4 regions of the Paenibacillus sp. 11B genome follow, and region 3 is predicted to be linked to each of the others. Evidence: riboswitches for the same ligand, from Rfam matches in the RefSeq annotation. Region 3 holds a riboswitch; each other region holds the start of a gene.
The links. A riboswitch is a leader RNA that binds a small molecule or an ion and turns the genes downstream of it on or off. The one in region 3 is predicted to bind thiamine pyrophosphate.
Positions count from the first base shown of each region.

Region 1 (2,203 bases), on a different contig from region 3:
CCTGGCCTTGTTCCAACCTTCAAGCAGGGTGACCTGACCCTCCAGCGTATAGAATGTCTCCGATCGTTCACTTGCCGAAATCTCTTCAAAAACAGCCCGATTGCGGAGCTGTACATCCAGCACTGATGCCGCGTCCTCCATGTTCAAAAATCGTAAATAGATGCGTTCTCCACGATTGTTCATCTGTATGTTCATCCTTGTCTCTGGTTGTAGTCTATTTCATCATTAGAAGTACGAGAGTTTCCGTTTATACGCCATATCCCAGAACAGATATTCAAATTCAACGCTTCTTCTGAATATGTCCTCAATGGCTTCCAGTTCCTGCTCGGTTTTATGTTCACATAATGCATCCAGTGTATCATAGAACCATTCGAATGAGTCGCGGAATTCATCACTTGCATAATTTTCGATCCAAGTCTGATAGAAATTACCCTCTAATGAATCCCGATATTGTTCTTTTAATCTTGTGGCATAGTCGTAATACGTCCACGCACAAGGGAAAATGACGGCGATGATTTCGGCAACCCCGCCTGTTTGAGCAACACTCATCATATTTGACGTATATGCCTTGTTGAAAAGAGATGGTTTGACAGTATGATGTTCATCCAGCGTTATCCCAAATTCATTCATGTAATTCCGATGCAAATCCATTTCTTCGTACAGAATAGCGTGTTGAATAACCGTAAAATTCGTCATCAGTTTTTCATCCGCAGCCTTCACTGCACCCATCGCAAAAATCTTCGCATATTCAATCAGATATGTATAGTCCTGGAGTAGATAAAACTTAAACGCTTCCTGATCCAGTGTGCCTTTCCCCATCTCGTGTAAAAAAGGATGATTGTATCCATCTTCCCATACGGTTATGGACTTGTCTTTTAACGTTCTTGAAAATGACATGATCAGTTCTCCTTTGTCCAAATCATATTGTCCCATCTGCAATCCCGCTATTGCTTCCTGTTATGAAATATACACACCAAAAAGCCCTTGTCCTAATTTCGGCAAGGGCAAAAAATAACATGAGTACATGTCATTTGCTCCCTACGTCAGTATTAACTAACAGGTTCAAAGGGTCAGGTTTTAACCTTCTCAACTGCGAACAGTCCCCCTGCAAATTGCTCAGGCTTATTACAACATGTGTATCTCCAAATGTCAAACTATTCCTATTAATCTTCGAGTTTGCCTAATTCCTCTTGCAAGCTCTTCAGACGGGTGCGAATGGTTTCAATCCTATTCTGCACTTCACTTAACTGGTTCAAATCCCTTTCGTATGCCTGTTGCTCTTCCTTGGCTTTTGCCAATTCATCCTCTGCAACGCCAATCTGGTGCTCCAGATATATGATATCTGAAGAGCTGCCGTGAGTTAAACGCTGTGAATATGTCATGGTTCACCTCATTTCTGGTCTTCCATTGCTTTTCCTATATTATATGGCTGAATATCGATATCCAAATCCATACCCAGAGCCAATTTGGCCAGTTGACTTCCTATAAAGGGCCCCATCGTCAGACCTGATGCTCCAAGCCCGTTGGCTGTGATCAAGCCATCCCAACCAGGAACAGCACCCATTACCGGAAGAAAACCCGGTGTGAACGGACGGAAGCCTACTCTCACTTCCTGAAACGTGCTATCAGCTAAACCAGGAGCCAGTTCCAATCCTTTATTCAATATTTCCTGCATTCCGCCTGCGGTTACTCTTGTATCATAGCCTTCAATATCATTTTCGTGAGTCGCCCCAATCACAATCTTCTGTTGATCAAAGGCTAACAAATATTGATCCGAAGGAGGCATGACCACAGGCCATTTCTCAGTATCTTCTCGATCGTGAACCTGCAAATGCATAATTTGCGCCTTCTGATAATGAACCTTAAAATCAATGCCCAAGGGCTTGAATAGTTCATTGGCCCAAGCGCCGGCACACACAATAACCTCGTCAGCCGATATGACTTTCCCGTCAACAACTACTCCAGTTACCCGATTCGACTCATGTTGAAGTGTCGCGTCCCCATCAATCAGGACCGCTCCATTTCGCTGTGCCGATCGGATCAAGGCATCGCGCAGCGCACGGCCATCGATACGCGCAGCACCGCTGATGTATACGGATTGAAAAGTTTCCTCTAGTAGAGGAAAACGCTGATGGGTTTCTTTTGCATCCAACAGGGTAATATCACCAATCTCCGGTGCATCTTCTTTACGAAGATGTGCCCG
Region 1 is NZ_JAUKNS010000002.1:422,303-424,505, forward strand. It holds gene Q0V21_RS10350 (GNAT family N-acetyltransferase) at 1-183, opposite strand, end outside; gene tenA (thiaminase II) at 226-897, opposite strand; TPP riboswitch at 1,019-1,117, opposite strand; gene Q0V21_RS10360 (hypothetical protein) at 1,164-1,382, opposite strand; gene Q0V21_RS10365 (NAD(P)/FAD-dependent oxidoreductase) at 1,391-2,203, opposite strand, start outside.
Region 1: linked by a shared signal. The riboswitch ahead of tenA (thiaminase II) and the one ahead of thiC (phosphomethylpyrimidine synthase ThiC) in region 3 are both predicted to bind thiamine pyrophosphate.

Region 2 (2,203 bases), on a different contig from region 3:
CTGTACACCTTCCATCACCCTGGCACCCAGTGCCTGAGCCGATCTGACATAAGCCTGCGTTAGATTGACAGGAAGAACCTCGCTCTCGGAAGGTCTGTAATATGCGCCATACGTATCCCTGTTTAACCATGATGCTTCTTGTTGGACAGCCACTCGATCCCACCAAATATGTTCTGTAGAAAAGGAAGACGATCGTTTATTCTTGTAGCTGCTGACCTCACTGTATGAACGAAAAGGAGTAATAAATCCATGCTGTTGCAAACCCATTTCCACTCCGCTAAGTGAATGGATTCGCTCCTTCTGCTCGTGAAGTAATGCTCTGCTCTGCCGCGCAAGCTTCGCCATCACAGCATGAGTGAATTCCTCACTGTCCGCAGCAAGCATCCCGGCAGCTGCACAGGAAGTTCCCCCGCCTATTCTTGCACGCTCAACCAGAAGAACGTCGTGACCGCGGGTGGCGAGTTCACATGCAATGGCACTACCAATAACTCCTCCACCAACAATAATCGTTTCCGCATGAAGCTTGCCTCGAATCTCTGTTCCACCTTTACTCCTGAATACTGTTCCTGGATGATAACCCGAACGATTCCTGCTCTGGCTTCTTGCTTCCTCTCTCATGTTCTCATCTCCTTGGTTCGGCGTTCTCTGAATCCCTGATTGCCTGCCGCAATGAAGCGGCAGCCAGCTCCGGCTTGCTGTTCATCCAAATGGTTGAGATTACCGCAGCACCTTTGGCACCCGCAGTACGAATAGCCCTGATATTCTCCGGTCTAATCCCGCCAATCGCAATCACTGGAATCGAAACATTGGAGCATACTTCAGCCAACGCAATAAGACCTCTAGGTTCGCAATTCGGTTTACTATCGGATTCGTATACATGCCCGTAAAAGAGATAATCGGCTCCACGTTCTTCTGCAACTTTTGCTTCTTTCAGAGAATGAACTGACACGCCTACACGAAGCCGGTTCAGTCGATTTAACTCAGCCAGATCATAGCCTTCAATAGCTGCTTGACCCCAATGCACACCACCCAACCACGCATGTTGAGCCAGCTGATCTAAGCCGTTCATAACGATTCGTTTAGATGGAACACCTTGTGTTTTTAGACTTTGCGCCCAATACATCTGCTGCTCTAGGGTCAGCTTTTTTTCCCGAATGTGGATATAATCGATCCATCGCCATACTTTCTTAGCCGTATCTAGAAAAGAGTACATGTCTCCCTTACCTAGCGAAATGACATGCAGTTCAAATGATTGTGCTCCTACATGTTCATGGAAGATTGCCGTCCTGTTCGCCCTCCTCTTGCGTGCTTTAAGCTGGTATAAAACAACAAAAAAAGCCACTCCCGTAGAGGAGTGGCCACGAATTTAAAATTCATGATCAACTGAATGACTGTCGCATGCAATTACTCTATACATAACGTATAACCAACTATAAAAACCATCCATAGTCGCAACGTAGTATACCTAGAAACCGCATGATTCATCTTGCAGGCAATATCGCAAAGTCAACGATAACGCCCTTTGTCATTAGCTGAAACGCGCCACTTCCCTACGCTGGTATGATCCAGATCAGGTGCAAAGGGTCCGGAATCGCATTCTTCCATCTCAGCCGCATCGTGCGGCCCCCCTAGTGTTCATATGAAGCTGTAGCCTATGTTACCATAGACATCTTTTTTTGTCACCGTACATTTTCCATTTATTACGTTCTTTATCCATTGCTGAAGACAATCTAGTTATCGAAATAGCTCGTCTGGTATGAAGTAACTATTGTTTCTCGGACCACGCCTCAACATCCCACGTTTTGGTTACCCAGCCTTCATAAAATTCAGGTTCATGGGATACAAGCAGCACGGTACCCTTGAATTCTTGCAGGGCACGTTTCAGCTCTGCTTTGGCCGTCACATCCAAATGGTTCGTAGGCTCATCGAACAAAATCCAGTTGCTTTCACGCATCAGAAGCTTACACAAACGAACCTTCGCTTGCTCTCCACCACTAAGCGCGTTAAGCGGACGGGTGATATGCTCATTTTTCAATCCACAACGTGCAAGATGGCCCCGGACTTCATTCTGTGTCAGATGAGAGAATTCATTCCAAACATCTTCGATCGGGGTAATATTACCTGCACGTACTTCCTGTTCGAAATAAGCGGTTTCCAGATAATCACCCAAGAAAGTCTTACCACTGAGGGGTGGAATTTTCCC
Region 2 is NZ_JAUKNS010000001.1:446,605-448,807, forward strand. It holds gene thiO (glycine oxidase ThiO) at 1-618, opposite strand, end outside; gene Q0V21_RS01975 (thiamine phosphate synthase) at 623-1,213, opposite strand; TPP riboswitch at 1,531-1,640, opposite strand; gene Q0V21_RS01980 (ABC-F family ATP-binding cassette domain-containing protein) at 1,766-2,203, opposite strand, start outside.
Region 2: linked by a shared signal. The riboswitch ahead of Q0V21_RS01975 (thiamine phosphate synthase) and the one ahead of thiC (phosphomethylpyrimidine synthase ThiC) in region 3 are both predicted to bind thiamine pyrophosphate.

Region 3 (2,203 bases):
ATTTGCAGATCGACATTCTCCTTGATCTTGTGCATCGGCACATGTCCCGGACCTTCGATCATCACCTGCACATCATGCTTCCAGGCGATTTGTGTCAGTTCACCAAGCGTAGCCAGTTCCGCCATCTGGGCTTCGTCATTAGCATCGTAGATGCTTCCTGGGCGCAGCCCGTCTCCAAGAGAGAACGCCACGTCATACCTTTTCATAATCTCGCAGATTTCTTCAAAATGGGTATACAGAAAATTCTCCTGATGATGCGCAAGGCACCATGCTGCCATGATGGACCCGCCCCGTGACACAATGCCTGTCATGCGCTTGGCGGTCATCGGGATATAACGCAGCAGCACGCCTGCATGGATCGTAAAGTAATCCACGCCCTGCTCTGCCTGCTCAATGAGCGTGTCACGATACAACTCCCAGGTCAGTGCTTCGGCTTCACCATTGACCTTCTCCAGCGCCTGATAGAGCGGCACCGTTCCGATCGGTACCGGAGAATTGCGGATGATCCATTCCCGAGTCGTATGAATGTCCTTGCCTGTGGAAAGATCCATCACCGTATCTGACCCCCAGCGTACCGCCCAAGTCATCTTCTCCACCTCTTCCTCGATAGAGGACGATACGGCAGAGTTTCCGATGTTCGCATTAATCTTCACATGAAAATGACGCCCGATCAGCATCGGCTCACTCTCCGGGTGATTGATGTTCGACGGAAGGATCGCCCTGCCACTCGCCAGCTCCTGTCGAACAAACTCCGGCTCCACGCCTTCACGAATGGCTGCGAACTCCATCTCCGGCGTGATGATTCCCTGTCGTGCATAATGCATCTGGGTCACGCTGCGCCCAGCTATTCCTCGCAAGGGTTGACCACGCAACCCTGGATACTCCTCGGCTCCAGCTCGCTTCCATCCTGGCTTCAGACCGTTATCTTCCGGCTTTACCGTCCGTCCCCGGTAAGCTTCAACATCTTCACGCTCCGTAATCCATCGCGTACGCAGCGCTGGCAGACCTGCGCGGATATCGGCATGAAATCCGGGATCGGTCATCGGCCCGCTCGTATCATAGACACGCAGCGGTTCGTTATGCTCCACTCCTTGGGGAGTATTCGTGTCATGAAGGGCAATTTCACGCTCCGGTACAGCAATGTCCGGTCGAGAGCCATAAATGTAAACTTTGCGGCTGCCCGGGAAGGGCTGAACCCGTCCGGTCGCCCCTTTTTCTTTTGCCAACTGCTGATCCTGCTCGTCCTGTCCCATCGTTCTGTTCCCTTTACTCATCGCTCTTGTCTCCTCCTCATTGGTGATCGTCTGGATTAAAATGCTTGCGCACTTGTCCCGAATCATCCACAACATAGATAAAGAAAGAGCGACCATACGACAGAAAGCAGGGACATCACATTTAGTAATACGTAGGCAGTGAATGCAAATGAACTCTATCCCAGAAGCTTGGCAGATGCTCCCCGGTACTTTGCCCAAAAGCAGTTCTGGCAGCTTCTTCCGCCTGTTTACTATATAAAAAAAGCCGGTTCCCAAGGGAACCGGCTTATGTCCATCACCAATAACGCACCTTATAAAGGCTCCATAGCGGAGCCCATCCATAGGTCACATCATGTGGTGTTCGTGGTCGTATCGCCGATTACTTCCCTACGCTGGTATGATCCAGATCAGGTGCAAAGGGTCCGGAATCTCATGCGATTCCGTCTCAGTCCGGACAATTCGGACTCCCCCAGTAACGTTAACAAGTTGCAGCATTTAAGCCGCAAATGCATATTCAATTATGCTGGCCCCGTTAGGCCGTCCATTACAGAGTAGCGCAACCGAATCATAAAAACAACCTTTATATTCAGAAAATAAAATCAGGATAACATGAGTCCCATCTGTGTAGCAGCCTCCTTCAGCACAGGTGCGTATTCATGCAACGTCTCCTGGGAAAGGCGACTAACAGGCCCGGATACCGACAAGGCAGCAGCGATGTTGCCTTTCCGATCCAGGATGGGGACAGATACTGCCGCAGCTCCCGGTTCACGTTCCTCATAACTTGTTGCGTAGCCATATTCCAGAATGTCTTTCATCTGTGCCAAATATACTTTGGGATCGATAAATACCGGCCATTCCGGTCCATTCATCAGATCTTCACGGTCTTCCTCGGTGGCAAAAGCCATGAGCACTTTGCTGGACGCTCCAACGGATAGCGGAAGTCTGACTCC
Region 3 is NZ_JAUKNS010000011.1:8,188-10,390, forward strand. It holds gene thiC (phosphomethylpyrimidine synthase ThiC) at 1-1,253, opposite strand, end outside; TPP riboswitch at 1,621-1,734, opposite strand; gene Q0V21_RS31355 (IclR family transcriptional regulator) at 1,853-2,203, opposite strand, start outside.

Region 4 (2,203 bases), on a different contig from region 3:
GGATATAACGCCTTTTCAATGGATCGGTTCATATGCATGCCTGTCGCAAGTGCAATTCCGGCACCAATGGACAAGCCAAAACCAACGACAACCTCCATCAAGGTAGCAGGTAAATGTGTAGCCAACAGGAGTCGGCGATGCTCATATAGCGAACTGGCAATTGCCGTAGGGGCTGGAATGATGAAGGAGGGCACCCATCCCATATTCACAATCCACTCCCAGATGACGAGCAGTAACAGCATGAGCAAGAGAAACAGACCATAACGGGCAAGCCAACGCTTTACACTATCCTTCATGCTGCATCTCCAGTTACCGTTTCGCATGCAATTGTTCCTCCAGTAGTCGTCTCATCTGAACGAGAGCCGGTTCATAGATCATGTCTGAATGTCTTGGACGCGGCAAAGGTACCGTTATATCCTGCAGCTGTTGGCTTTGTCCCCCTGGAGTTAACAGGATAATTCGATCACTGAGCAGCAAGGCTTCTTCAATATCATGCGTGATGAACAACACGGTTTTGCCCAAACTTCCCCAGAGTTCTAGCAGCCAGCGATGCATCTCCCGTTTGGTCAGGGCATCGAGTGCACCGAATGGTTCATCCAGCAGCATCAGCTGGCCGCCTGTAAGCAGGGTGCGCAGCATTGCGACTCGCTGCCGCATGCCGCCGGACAGTTCGTACGGATACGCATGCGCGTAGCCGGATAAGCCAAATCTGTCGAGGCCAGCCAGGATGTCCGCCTGCGTCTTTGCCTTGTCCTGCCGCCCTGAAGCAAGTTCGGAGGGGAGCATGCAATTCTCCATGACGGTTCGCCAAGATAACAGGAGGTCCTTTTGCGGCATGTAGGCCACGCGTCCAAGCCGCTCTCCTTCGCGAACCCACGGAATTTCGATGGTTCCGTGGGTTGGCTCAAGCAAGCCTGCCAGCAGCTTGAAGAGAGTGCTTTTACCGGAGCCGCTGGAACCGATGAGGGAGACGAATTCGCCTTCCGCTACACGCATCGACACATTGGAGAGCACGGGGGAATCCCTTTTTTTCGGGAAAGCAAAGCTCATGTTGTGAATGGTTATGTCGTTATCCATCTCGTCCCGTTCCCCCTTCTGATTCAAACTTCAAACTGCGGGATCTTTAATTACACCTTCTGATCTGCCGCAGAACGCGAAAAAGACCCACCCATTTCCAGAGAAATGAGTGGGTCTATACGTTCAATTCATATTAAATTTCATCATTAACATGAAAAAATCCGCTTACGGATAGGCCGCTCCACTTCCCTCCGCTGGTATAATCCAGATCAGGTTCAAAGGGTCCGAATCGTTCGATTCGTCTCAGCCGCAAGGCTCCCCTAGTGCAATGTTCAAGATATGCAGTTGTGTGTTCAGCATATATCACATGCAAGTGGAATGTAAAGAGGGCGTCCTAAAAGAAGTGCGAGGAATGTGAGTTAGGAAAGTAACCCAAGATTCTAACCGTTTGAATGAACAGCGAATTAAGCTCTTCGATCAGAAGGGCAACTGCTCAGATGTACAAGTAAGAAGACGCCCGGGAAGGGAGGAAAAGAAAATTAACATGCGGGTCGATTTACCTTGGCTCTCTAACCCGATATAATAGTGGTGGCACATATGGGCCGGATCATAAATGAGGGTGGGACTGTTCTCCCTCCTGAGCAGAATGGGGACCCCGAGTTGAAAACGTTCAAGAAAGTATATATTGAGATCACAAGTATATGTAATCTGGCATGCAGCTTCTGCCCGCAGACCAAACGTGCCAAAAATTTCATTGACCCTGAAGTCTTCAACAATATATTGGATCAGATCAAACCCCATACCAAGCATATTTATTTACATGTCAAAGGTGAGCCGCTGCTTCATCCCAAAATTGATTTGTTACTCGATTCCGCGCATGAGAAGGGGTTCAAGGTTAACATTACGACGAATGGTACACTGCTGCCCAAGACCCAACACAAGTTGCTCGGCAAACCGGCGCTGCGTCAGATGAACTTTTCTTTGCACAGCTTTGATGGACACGAAGGTTCGACAGATCGTGAGGGCTATCTGGGCAATGTGTTGTCTTTTGTCCGGGAAGCAGTGAAGCACAATGTTATTATTTCTTTCCGTCTCTGGAATCTGACACAGGATAACTTCACAAATGCCCAGATGAACCGTAACCGGGAGACGCTGGAGGTTCTTGAACGGGAGTTTAATCTGGATT
Region 4 is NZ_JAUKNS010000005.1:243,110-245,312, reverse strand. It holds gene Q0V21_RS23200 (ABC transporter permease) at 1-296, opposite strand, end outside; gene Q0V21_RS23195 (ABC transporter ATP-binding protein) at 310-1,077, opposite strand; TPP riboswitch at 1,247-1,349, opposite strand; gene Q0V21_RS23190 (radical SAM/SPASM domain-containing protein) at 1,678-2,203, shown strand, end outside.
Region 4: linked by a shared signal. The riboswitch ahead of Q0V21_RS23195 (ABC transporter ATP-binding protein) and the one ahead of thiC (phosphomethylpyrimidine synthase ThiC) in region 3 are both predicted to bind thiamine pyrophosphate.